Regions from separate parts of the Pseudomonas lutea genome, predicted to be linked through region 2. Evidence: predicted binding sites of a transcription regulator. Region 2 holds the regulator's gene; each other region holds the start of a gene.
What was found. Region 2 encodes sigma-54, which starts transcription at its own class of promoters, with help from an activator protein. Its sites were predicted from a motif close to ANTGGCATNNANNTTGCTNT; they were not measured.
Positions count from the first base shown of each region.

Region 1 (4,069 bases), 880 kb from region 2:
GGCCTTGCACCTCGCTTAAGTCAGGATAAGGCTGCGTCTGTAGAATCAGTCCATTGGACTTATAAGGCGCGATGACCGTATGCCCGTTCAGGTGGGACACCAGCTCCAGCAGATGACTGACAGCGATTACCTTCAGGCCTGACGCCAGGCACGCTTCCTCGGCATTTACCGCCGGCACGATCAGCGTGTGCCCGGCTTCCCGCGCGGCAAGCGCCGCCGGGAGCACGCCTTGCACGGCTCGAATCGCCCCCGACAACGCCAACTCGCCAAGACACTCGATGCCTTCCAGGGCCAGCGTGGGCACCTGCGCGCTCGCGGCGAGCAAGCCAAGCGCAATGGCCAGATCAAATCGCCCGCCGTCCTTGGGTAAGTCGGCGGGAGCGAGATTGAGCGTGATCCGTCGCGCCGGGTATTCCAGCCGACAGTTGAGGAGGGCGCTGCGCACCCGATCCTTGCTTTCCTTCACCGCACCCTCCGGCAGACCCACCAGCGTCAGGCTCGGCAGGCCATTGGCGAGATGGGTTTCGACGGTCACGGCGGGCGCTTCCACGCCAACTTGGGCGCGGCTCAGAACAATCGCGAGGGACATGACTTTCCTTGAAGGCAGAACCGCTTCCTGCGGCGAGCTGAAGGATAGTCATTGGCCCCGCGGGTTGGCGGGGGCATGTTTTTCGGGGTGTGTATTGAAGGGCAGGGGCACGGGGGGATAACTCGATTGCCACGGTGGAGGCGATCAGGGCTCAGGTTCAGCGCATTGCGCACTGCGCCTGAGCACTCACAGGGTTAAGCGCTCAACCCTGTGGCTCATCCCCCGACGCGTGTGGTTGCGTCGCTAGTTGCGCCTCCATTTCCGCCACCTTCGCCTCCAGTGCCTCAAGACGGGCACGGGTGCGGGCGAGCACGATCATCTGGCTGTCGAATTCTTCCCGGCTAACCAGATCCAGCTTGCTGAACCCGCTTTGCAGCAGGGCCTTGAACTGGGCTTCGAATTCGCTTCGAGGAACAGGGGTTTCGCCGGTGAAGAGGCGGGAGGCGTGGCCGCTCAGGGCGTCGAGGAAGGCTTTGGGGGCGAGCATGATGAGATTCCTGAATCAGATGCCGCGAGTGTAGCACGCAGGTTTTGCATGGCTCGCAGGGTCAGGCTCTGCACGCTTTTCGCGCATCGCACCGTGCACGAGCGCACCGTTGTTGTGCGGTGTCAGCGGGCGGTGGCTACGCTTGAGCATGAATCAACCGCTGAAGTGCCGAAAATCGCGCCTATTCATGAGATGGCAAGCTTTCTGCTTAGTGGCATGTAACCCATGCACTGATGCAGTCGCTGTGACGAATGCAGTGCGGCAGGCGGAGCGGGGATGTTTCGTCATAAGCGGTTTACTGGAGGCGGTCAGGCCTGATTCGGCCACGACGCGTTACAAAGCCAGGCACTGCGCTTAGACTTGAGTCGGGTTTGTTTTCCTGGGGCAAGTCCACCAATTCGGGAGAAAGTTTCATGAAGCTAGTCACTGCCATCATCAAGCCGTTCAAGCTGGACGACGTACGCGAGTCGCTGTCCGAAATCGGCGTGCAGGGCATCACGGTTACTGAAGTCAAAGGCTTCGGACGTCAGAAGGGCCACACCGAGCTCTACCGCGGTGCGGAATATGTAGTCGACTTCCTCCCCAAGGTGAAGATCGATGTTGCGATCGACGACAAGGATCTGGACCGCGTTATCGAAGCGATAACCAAAGCGGCCAACACCGGCAAGATCGGTGACGGCAAGATCTTCGTGGTCAATCTGGAACAGGCCATCCGCATCCGTACCGGCGAAACCGATACCGACGCAATCTAAGCCGCCAAACCCAAAGCCCCAGGAGAAAACAATATGACTCTGCGTCAATTCGCAGGGCTAGGAGCCCTGTTGTCCCTCGTCACCCCTGGCTTGGCCATGGCGGCAGACGAAGTGGCAGCCCCTGTACTCAATTCTGGCGACACCGCCTGGATGCTGACCTCGACCGCCCTGGTGCTGTTCATGACCATCCCCGGCCTGGCGCTGTTCTACGGCGGCATGGTTCGCTCCAAAAACATTCTTTCCGTGATGATGCAGTGCTTCGCCATCACCGGCCTGATCAGCATCCTGTGGGTCGTTTACGGCTACAGCATGGCGTTCGACACCACCGGGATGGAAGCCAACGTCGTCAACTTCAACTCCTTCGTCGGCGGCCTCTCGAAGGCGTTCCTGGCAGGCATCACGCCCGCTAGCATCACAGGCCCGGCGGCATTGTTTCCCGAAGCCGTTTTCGTTACGTTCCAGATGACCTTCGCGATCATCACCCCGGCGCTGATCGTCGGCGCGTTCGCGGAACGCATGAAGTTCTCCGCGATGCTGATCTTCATGGCGATCTGGTTCACGCTGGTTTATGCACCGATTGCGCACATGGTCTGGAGTGGCGTCGGCGGTCTTTTGTGGGACTGGGGCGTGCTCGATTTCGCGGGCGGCACCGTTGTTCACATCAACGCCGGTGTGGCTGGCCTGGTAGCGTGCCTGGTACTCGGCAAGCGTAAAGGTTTCCCGACAACCCCGATGGCTCCGCACAACCTGGGTTATACCCTGGTGGGTGCCGCCATGCTGTGGGTAGGCTGGTTTGGCTTCAACGCCGGCTCGGCGGCTGCTGCCAACGGCACTGCCGGCATGGCCATGCTGGTTACTCAGATCGCTACCGCTGCGGCAGCGCTGGGCTGGATGTTCGCCGAGTGGCTGACCCACGGTAAGCCAAGCGCTCTGGGCATTGCCTCGGGTGTGGTTGCCGGTCTGGTTGCCGTTACCCCTGCAGCAGGTACCGTCGGCCCGATGGGTGGCCTGATTATTGGTCTCGCGGCAGGCGTAGTGTGCTTCTTCTGCGCCACCAGCCTGAAGCGCAAGCTGGGCTACGATGACTCGCTGGACGCCTTTGGTGTGCACGGGATCGGCGGTATCCTCGGCGCGATCCTGACCGGCGTGTTCGCAGCGCCGTCACTGGGCGGCTTTGGCACCGTGACTGACATCGCGGCACAAGTCTGGATTCAGTGCAAAGGCGTCGGCTTCACAGTCATCTACACCGCGATCGTGACCTTCATCATTCTCAAGGTGCTCGACATGGTCATGGGCCTGCGTGTTACCGAAGAAGAAGAAGCGGTCGGTCTGGACCTGGCTCAACACAACGAGCGTGGCTACAACTTGTAATCCACACGTCAAAAAATGCCCGGTTATCCGGGCATTTTTTTGCCTGGCGTTTGTCGATAGGGTGGTCTGCGGAAGGCGGACCGTTTCGTGTCTTGGCATGGGTCGCGGCGCTCGCTCATGATTGAGGATCCGGTGCGCTTGCGAAGGCATAAATGCCTTGATTCTCGACTGGCGCAAATCGTCACTCATTGCGCACTTTGTTTTTTTTTCCAGCGCGTTAGAATGCGCGCCGAAGGGCGGAGAACGGTATGTGGCAACAGACCTTGATCACGCTGCGGGCAAGGCCTCGTGGTTTCCATCTGGTGACTGACGAGATCGTTGCAGGGCTTCGCGAATTACGCGAATGCCGCATTGGCCTGCTGCATGTCTGGCTGCAACACACCTCGGCCTCGTTGACCGTCAACGAGAACGCCGACCCTGCGGTACGTCGCGACTTCGAGCGTTTTTTCAATCGTCTTGTGCCTCAGGGCCGCGACGGGTACGAGCATGACGACGAAGGTCCCGACGACTTGCCCGCGCACTTCAAAGCCAGTCTGCTTGGCTGCCAGCTGACATTACCGGTTACAAATGGCCGGCTGGCGTTGGGGACATGGCAAGGTATTTATCTGGGCGAGCATCGTGATACAGGCGGTGCTCGTAAAGTCCTCGTCACCCTTCAGGGTGAGGGGCACGACCGCTGAGTGTGGGCGGTAGTTGAATTTTTTCCGGCTGTCCAAGAAATCGAGCCCAGCTGGGCTATAACTAATCTGCTTTCGCAAGTCATGAGGTAGAACATGAGCGACGACGACATCGATAACGAAGGTCTTGAAGACGATCTGGAAGGCGAAGAGGACGGTGAGGAGCTTGCAGCGGCCCCCGATGACGATGTAG
Region 1 covers NZ_JRMB01000002.1:1,659,239-1,663,307, reverse strand. The annotation lists gene LT42_RS19580 (YifB family Mg chelatase-like AAA ATPase) at 1-589, opposite strand, end outside; gene LT42_RS19575 (accessory factor UbiK family protein) at 792-1,076, opposite strand; gene glnK (P-II family nitrogen regulator) at 1,490-1,828, shown strand; gene LT42_RS19565 (ammonium transporter) at 1,862-3,199, shown strand; gene LT42_RS19560 (secondary thiamine-phosphate synthase enzyme YjbQ) at 3,448-3,879, shown strand; gene sutA (transcriptional regulator SutA) at 3,973-4,069, shown strand, end outside.
Region 1: a site for sigma-54 is predicted at 1,268-1,287, ahead of glnK (P-II family nitrogen regulator). Genes of this name have one in related genera too.

Region 2 (4,069 bases):
ACCGCACCACCATCATCACCAGCAGCCGCATGACTGTATTCCCTCAGAAGCAATATGCGGAAACTGCCCAACCCGTTAGAATCGACGGTCTTGGCGGTGTAACGACCGGCACGGGTATGAAAGCGTATCTGAAAGAAAGCAGGATGAACCTGCTATCCAACGTAAGAGGACAGTATGAGGCTCGTTAAAACCCTTCCTTTTTTGCTCGGCCTGGGCGCAGCACTGGGAAGCGCGAGCGCCTGGTCTCTGCCGACGGATCGCGATCAACCCATCCATATTCAGTCGGATGACGCGCAACTGGACGACAAGCAGGGCATCGCCACCTACAAGGGCAATGTCATCATTACTCAGGGCACGATGAAAATCACCGGTAACACGGTGACCATCACCCGTACGCCACAAGGTGACGTGGACGTCTTCACGTCAGTGGGCAACCTGGCTTATTACGAGCAGAAGCCCAGCGTGGACAAGCCCATCGTTCAGGCATGGGGCGTCACCATTCAGTACTTCGCGGCCCAGAACCGCATCGTCCTGATCGACAAAGCCAAAGTGGTCAATGACGGCAACACCTCCGAAGGCGAGAAAATCGTCTACGACACCGTCAAGCAGGTCGTCAACGCTGGCCGTGCCAATGGCACCAAGGTGACTGCGCCGCGTCCGCGCATCGACATGGTCATCCAGCCGAAAAAGAAAACCGACCAGCAGAAGGCCCAGTAATGGCGACGCTGAAAGCCCAACACCTGGCCAAGGCCTATAAAAGCCGTCAGGTCGTACGTGACGTCAGCCTGTCTATCGAGAGCGGCCAGATCGTCGGCCTGCTCGGCCCGAACGGCGCCGGCAAGACCACCTGCTTCTACATGATCGTGGGATTGGTCCAGGCCGATCAGGGTCGCGTCCTGATCGACGACCAGGACGTCAGCCACCAGCCGATGCATGGCCGCGCACGCGCTGGCATCGGCTACCTGCCCCAGGAAGCGTCGATCTTCCGCAAGCTCTCGGTGTCGGACAACATCATGGCGATCCTGGAGACCCGCAAGGAACTCGATCGCGCCGCCCGCCGCAAGGAGCTCGAAAGCCTGCTGCAGGAATTCCACATCACCCATATCCGCGACAACCTGGGCATGAGCCTTTCAGGCGGCGAACGTCGCCGCGTCGAAATCGCCCGCGCACTGGCCACTTCGCCAAAATTCATTCTGCTCGATGAGCCCTTTGCCGGCGTTGACCCGATCTCCGTTGGCGACATCAAGCAGATCATTCACCACCTCAAGGCTAAAGGGATCGGTGTTCTGATCACTGACCACAACGTGCGTGAAACGCTGGATATCTGCGAAACCGCCTACATCGTCAACGATGGGCAATTGATTGCCGAGGGCAACGCTGAATCCATCCTGGCCAACCAGTTGGTCAAGGAAGTGTATCTGGGTCACGAGTTCCGGCTCTGACCGAGTGATGACGGGGCATCGGGCGACGAGCCGCATACGCTCCGTCGCCGCCTCGCTTTTAATTGTCATCACGCTCTAGGCAAACCCTCCTGCTTCAGGCATATAATTTGCTTAAGTTGGCGCCCTTGGCGCCCTGGTAGTAAATGGCGCGCAGTGCGCCGGCGAATAAGGTGTTTAGCCCTGCCATGAAACCTTCGCTAGTCTTGAGAATGGGCCAGCAGCTGACGATGACCCCGCAGCTGCAACAGGCAATCCGTTTACTTCAGTTGTCGACGCTGGATCTCCAACAGGAGATTCAAGAGGCGCTGGAGTCGAACCCGATGCTGGAACGGCAAGAGGAAGGCGACGATTTCGATAACGCCGACCCTTTGGCCGATAACATAGAGCAAAAGCCCAACGCCGATGTTCAGGAGCCGACCTATCAGGAGTCGGCGCCGACTGTGGACAATCTTGAAGAAGGCGACTGGAGCGAGCGCATCCCCAACGAGCTGCCCGTCGACACTGCGTGGGAAGACGTTTATCAGACCAGCGCCAGCAGCCTGCCCAGCAACGATGACGATGAGTGGGACTTCACCACCCGCACCTCGGTTGGCGAGAGCCTGCAAAGCCACTTGCTGTGGCAGCTGAACCTGGCGCCGATGTCGGACACCGATCGCCTGATCGCCGTGACCCTGATCGACTGCATCAACAACCAGGGCTATCTGGACGAGACACTGGAAGAGCTGCTCGACGCTTTCGACCCTGAACTCGACATCGAGCTGGACGAGATCGAAGCGGTTTTGCATCGTATTCAGCAGTTCGAGCCTGCCGGCATTGGCGCTCGCAACCTGAGCGAATGCCTCCTGTTGCAGCTGCGACAGTTACCGGCCAAGACCCCGTGGCTGGCAGAAGCGCAGAAGCTGGTCGGTGATTACATCGATCTACTGGGCAGCCGCGATTACTCACAGCTGATGCGCCGCATGAAGCTCAAGGAAGATGACCTGCGTCAGGTCATCGAACTGGTCCAGAGCCTCAACCCCCGCCCCGGCTCGCAGATCGAATCCAGCGAACCTGAATATGTCGTCCCTGACGTCATCGTGCGCAAGGACAACGAGCGCTGGCTGGTGGAATTGAACCAGGAGTCCGTTCCACGCTTGCGGGTCAACCCGCAGTACGCCGGCTTTGTGCGTCGTGCCGATACCAGTGCCGACAACACCTTCATGCGCAACCAGTTGCAGGAAGCGCGCTGGTTCATCAAGAGCCTGCAAAGCCGCAACGAAACGCTGATGAAAGTGGCCACTCAAATCGTTGAACATCAGCGTGGCTTTCTGGAGTACGGCGACGAGGCGATGAAGCCGCTGGTCCTGCACGACATCGCTGAAGCGGTGGGCATGCATGAATCCACGATCTCGCGCGTGACGACGCAGAAGTTCATGCACACCCCGCGCGGAATTTACGAGCTCAAGTATTTCTTTTCCAGCCACGTCAGCACCTCGGAAGGCGGCGAGTGCTCGTCAACGGCCATTCGCGCGATCATCAAAAAACTGGTCGCCGCGGAAAATCAGAAAAAGCCGTTGAGTGACAGCAAGATCGCTGGTTTACTGGAAGCACAAGGCATCCAAGTGGCCCGTCGCACAGTCGCCAAGTACCGCGAATCCCTGGGGATTGCGCCGTCCAGCGAACGCAAGCGACTGATGTAAGGTCATGCGTCAAAGCGTTCCAGCGGCAGGCACTACGCCTGCCTCTTAATGCACTGGCAACGAAGGAGAAGCTGTATGCAAGTCAACATCAGTGGACACCAGCTGGAAGTGACCGAACCTCTGCGTACCTACATCGGTGAGAAGCTCGCCCGATTGGAACGCCACTTTGACAAGATAACCAACGTACAGGTCACCATGGAGGTCGAGAAGCTCAAGCAGAAAATTGAAGCCACCTTGCATGTGCCTGGCGCAGAAGTGGTTGCCAACGCTGAACACGACGACATGTACGCCGCCATTGACCTGCTTGCCGACAAGCTTGACCGCCAACTCAAAAAACATAAGGAAAAACAGCAAAGTCTGCTGCAAGGCGCGACTGCTCGCTGATACTCCCCACCCATGATCCGACTTGAAAATATCCTGACCCCTGGCCGTTCGCTCGTGAACGTGCCAGGCGGCAGCAAGAAAGCCGTACTCCAAAACATTGCCAAGATGATCGGCAGAGAAGTGCCCGATCTCGACGAAGAGGTGGTGTTTGAAAGCCTTATTGCCCGTGAGAAGCTGGGTTCGACCGGCTTTGGCAACGGCATTGCCATTCCTCACTGCCGCTTGAAGGGCTGCACCACACCCGTGAGCGCAGTTCTGCATCTCGAGAAACCCATCGACTTCGACGCCATCGACGGCGCGCCGGTCGATCTGTTGTTTGTGCTTCTTGTGCCTGAAGCGGCGACCGACGCTCACCTCGAGCTGCTGCGTCAGATCGCCAGCATGCTTGATCGCGAAGACGTCCGTAAAAGCCTGCGCGGCGCCAAAACCAGCGAAGATTTGTATAACGTCGTCCTCGACGCCCAGAACGGTCACTGACCATGCGCATGATCATCGTCAGCGGTCGCTCCGGCTCCGGTAAGAGCACGGCTCTCGATGTCCTCGAAGACAGCGGCTTCTATTGCG
Region 2 covers NZ_JRMB01000002.1:775,819-779,887, forward strand. The annotation lists gene lptC (LPS export ABC transporter periplasmic protein LptC) at 1-188, shown strand, start outside; gene lptA (lipopolysaccharide transport periplasmic protein LptA) at 175-717, shown strand; gene lptB (LPS export ABC transporter ATP-binding protein) at 717-1,442, shown strand; gene LT42_RS15665 (RNA polymerase factor sigma-54) at 1,628-3,121, shown strand; gene hpf (ribosome hibernation-promoting factor, HPF/YfiA family) at 3,197-3,505, shown strand; gene ptsN (PTS IIA-like nitrogen regulatory protein PtsN) at 3,518-3,982, shown strand; gene rapZ (RNase adapter RapZ) at 3,985-4,069, shown strand, end outside.

Region 3 (4,069 bases), on a different contig from region 2:
GGTCGCTTTCGAAGCGCGCCATCGCCACATCGAGAATCGGCTGCAGACGCTGAGCGTGGATGCCCTCAACGATGTAGGCACTGACCCCCGACTTGATCGCCTGGCGCATCACGCCGGGATCGTGCTCGTCAGTAAACATCACGATCGGGCGCGGCAGGTCGCGGGTCACCAGCACCACTTGTTCCAGAACGTCCCGGCCAGGGGATTCGGTGTCGATGAGAATCACGTCGGGGCGCACGGCCTGGACGCGCGCCGGCAGATCGATGATGAGGCCGGATTCGTCGATCACCTCGAAACCGGCTTCGGTCAGCGCAGCCTTGAGGCGACCGACTTTTTTAGGGGTGTCGTTGATCAGCAGGATTCGCAGCATGTCGGCGTCTCCTCAGTGATCAGTGCTAACGAGGGCGGCATCGGCGAGGGCATGCAGTTTGAAACTGCGCGCGTACCGGGCGGGGTCGCTGCCATCCCAGACCTTTCCGTCGATCAACTGACTGCTGCGCATTGGCGATGCGGGGACGGCGATGTCCAGCGCTTCGGCGGCCTGACGGTACAACCCCAACTGCTGGACGCTGCGAGCCACGCCGAGATAATCCGGGTCCTGGCGCAGCAAGCCCCAGCGGCGAAACTGGGTCATGAACCACATGCCGTCCGACAGCCACGGCATGTTGACCTCGCCGTTGCGATGGAAGCGGATGGCATGGTGATCGGACCACTGGTTGCCGAGCCCGTCGTCGTACTCGCCGAGCAACCTGGATTCGATCGCGCCAACCGGCGCATTGACGTAGTCGGCGGCGCTGAGCAATTGCGCGGTGCTGCGCCGGTTATCCGGATTTGCCTCAATGAAGCGGCTGGCTTGCAGTACCGCCATCACCAGTGCCCGCGCGGTGTTTGGATACTGGCGGACAAATTCGAGACTGCACGCCAGGACCTTTTCCGGGTGGTCCGGCCAGATGGCCTGAGACGTCGCCAGTGTGAAGCCCAGCTTCTGTTGCACCGCGCTGGCGCCCCACGGCTCACCGACGCAAAAGCCATCGATGCGCCCGGCCTGCAGATGCTCGACCATTTGCGGCGGCGGCACGACCACGCTGTTGACGTCGCGCAGCGGGTGAATGCCCTGGCTCGCGAGCCAGTAATAAAGCCACAGCGCGTGATTGCCGGTGGGGAATGTTTGCGCGAACGTCAGTTTTGAGTCGCTTTGGTGCGTATGCCGATCAAGTGCCTCAGGAGTGGTCACGCCGGCGTCCTGCAGCGAGCGCGACAGGTTGATGCTCTGACCGTTCTGATTCAGGCCCATGAGGACGGCCATGTCTGTTGCGGGGCCGGCCAGACCCAATTGAACGGCGTAGACCAGGCCGTAGAGGCTGTGGGCAGCGTGCAGCTCGCCGCTGACCAACTTGTCGCGCAGATTTGCCCACGACGTCTGCCGGTGCAGGTTGATGTGCAGCCCGTACGGCTGGGCAAAGCCCTGGGTGGCGGCGACGACCAGCGAGGCGCTGTCGGTGAGGGCCATGAAGCCGAGGTCGACGCTGGCCAGTTCGGGGGCGTCGCTGCCGTTGATCCAGACCTGCGAAGGGTTAATCGTGTCATTCATTGTTTACGAGCCCGCCTGGAGGTCGGCATGTGCAAGAGAGCGCTGCCGAACGTCCAAAAAAACGCCGCCCCGCCCCGGTTGATCCGGGGCGACAGCGACGTCGTTGTCCTGTGTCTCGCTCCGCCATTGGATCGAGTCGTTGAAGGGCATCAAGCAAGCCATATGCCAGTGGCGGAGGTGGGCTTCAGCAAAGTTCTCGACATGCCTCGCGCTTGGCCCGTACCGGCGTTTATAATCCGCCGCTGATCCCAGCCGCAATCGAGCCGCGACCGCCCATGTATAATCTGGCCCGCCAGTTACTGTTCAAACTTTCCCCGGAAGCGTCCCACGATCTGTCCATCGATCTGATTGGAGCCGGTGGGCGCCTGGGCCTTAATGGCCTGTTCAACAAGGCACCGATGCAGCTGCCGGTGACCGTCATGGGCCTGCGCTTCCCCAACCCGGTCGGGCTGGCGGCGGGGCTGGACAAGAACGGCGCGGCCATCGACGGTTTTGCCCAGCTGGGCTTCGGTTTCGTCGAAATCGGCACCGTCACGCCGCGCCCGCAACCGGGCAATCCGAAGCCGCGCATTTTCCGCCTGCCCCACGCCGAGGCCATCATCAACCGCATGGGCTTCAACAATCTGGGCGTCGACAATCTGGTCAGCCGTGTGCAGGCCGCGCAGTACAACGGCGTGCTGGGCATCAACATCGGGAAGAATGCCGACACGCCGGTCGAGCGGGCAGTCGATGACTACCTTATCTGTCTGGACAAGGTCTACGACCACGCCAGCTACATCACCGTCAACGTCAGTTCGCCGAACACGCCCGGGCTGCGCAGCCTGCAGTTCGGCGATTCACTCAAGCAGTTGCTCCAGGCCTTGCGTTCGCGCCAGGAAGCCCTGACCCACATTCACGGCAAGCGTGTGCCGCTGGCGATCAAGATCGCCCCCGACATGACCGATGAGGAAACCGTGCTGGTTGCCAGCGCGCTGCTGGAGTCGGGAATGGATGCCGTGATTGCAACCAACACCACCCTCAGCCGTCAGGGCGTCGAAGGGTTGCCCCACGGCGACGAAACTGGCGGGCTCTCGGGCGCTCCGGTGCGCGAGCAGAGCACGCATATCGTCAAAGTGCTGGCTGGTGAGTTGAGCGGGCGGATGCCGATCATCGCCGCCGGCGGCATCACCGAAGGCAGGCACGCCGCCGAGAAGATCGCGGCCGGAGCGAGCTTGGTGCAGATCTATTCAGGTTTTATTTACAAGGGCCCGGCGCTGATTCGCGAATCGGTGGACGCCATCGCATCGATGAGCCGTCAAGCGGTGTGACGAAAAGAGGGGTTCCCACTGGAACCCCTCTTGGGCCTTGGCCCGCCGCCCGGGTGGGACGTGCGTGTTATCGGTGTAGCGAGTCAAAAATGTCGAAGAAGCTTTAGGTCAGGCTGTAACGTGAGGTTGCGTCAGCCGACCGCGTGAAGTTCGTTGAGTCTGTGAATGCCCGCAGTGCCGGTCATACCGTCCCAGTTGTCGCCGCGTCCTTCTCGCCAGCCATTGATCCAGGCTTGACGCACTGACGGTAGAGTAAATGGGCAAAGCTCACGGGATTTACCAGATACGCCGTATTGATATCCGCGCGAAAATGCTCTTTCCAACGGATCACGCTTAAGTCTTCTCATAGGGTGTTGCCCTCGTTTGTTGACTGTAATGTCCCTGGAGACCTCGGGTTGAGGTCGGGCAGAATGCTCTGCCATTAACGGCCCGCTGCCGGCGTCGCGGGCTTGATGCCATCGCCGTTGCGGTGATGGCCTGGATGATTTCTAACCAATGAAGGTTGCCCTGTGAATGACCGTTTAGTCATAAGAACGTCATATCTCAGGCATAAGCGCCATAAGGCGTGCAGCCTTTGAACCGCGCTTTTTTTTGAAAGCCCCTTGAACCGCGGTTCCTGGGGGAGAGTGCAAAAGTTTCGCACTTACGACTGATGGCCGTTTGCGGCCAGCCGAAAAGCGACGAAGGGTCACCGATGTGACTTTTTATTGCCGCCACCGTCGTGCTGAATAGTCTTTTTTATACCAAACCGTCGCGTTCACACGTTGGCGGGCCGTCGTATCCGAAATGCATCGGTGCGAAGGACAGGCACAAACTGTGTGCCGCGCAGCCGTCCTCCTTGAAAGGCGTCTGTTTGAATCGGGTCGGACAATGCGTTGTCCGGCCGCTATAGCCCAAGGCTCTGGAATACTCATGTCGGACCGTTACGAACTCTTCCTCACCTGCCCGAAGGGCCTCGAAGGCTTGCTTGCCGAGGAGGCCACGGCCCTTGGCCTGGAGGAAACCCGCGAGCACACGTCGGCCATTCGCGGCACCGCCGACATGGAGACCGCTTACCGGCTGTGCCTGTGGTCGCGACTGGCCAACAGGGTACTGCTGGTCCTCAAGCGCTTTCCGATGAAGGACGCCGAAGACCTTTATCACGGCGTGCACGACATCGAGTGGGCCGACC
Region 3 covers NZ_JRMB01000001.1:1,624,411-1,628,479, reverse strand. The annotation lists gene LT42_RS06965 (ANTAR domain-containing response regulator) at 1-370, opposite strand, end outside; gene LT42_RS06960 (CmpA/NrtA family ABC transporter substrate-binding protein) at 383-1,591, opposite strand; gene LT42_RS06950 (quinone-dependent dihydroorotate dehydrogenase) at 1,867-2,898, shown strand; gene rmf (ribosome modulation factor) at 3,030-3,245, opposite strand; gene rlmKL (bifunctional 23S rRNA (guanine(2069)-N(7))-methyltransferase RlmK/23S rRNA (guanine(2445)-N(2))-methyltransferase RlmL) at 3,811-4,069, shown strand, end outside.
Region 3: a site for sigma-54 is predicted at 1,742-1,761, ahead of LT42_RS06960 (CmpA/NrtA family ABC transporter substrate-binding protein). Genes of this name have one in related genera too.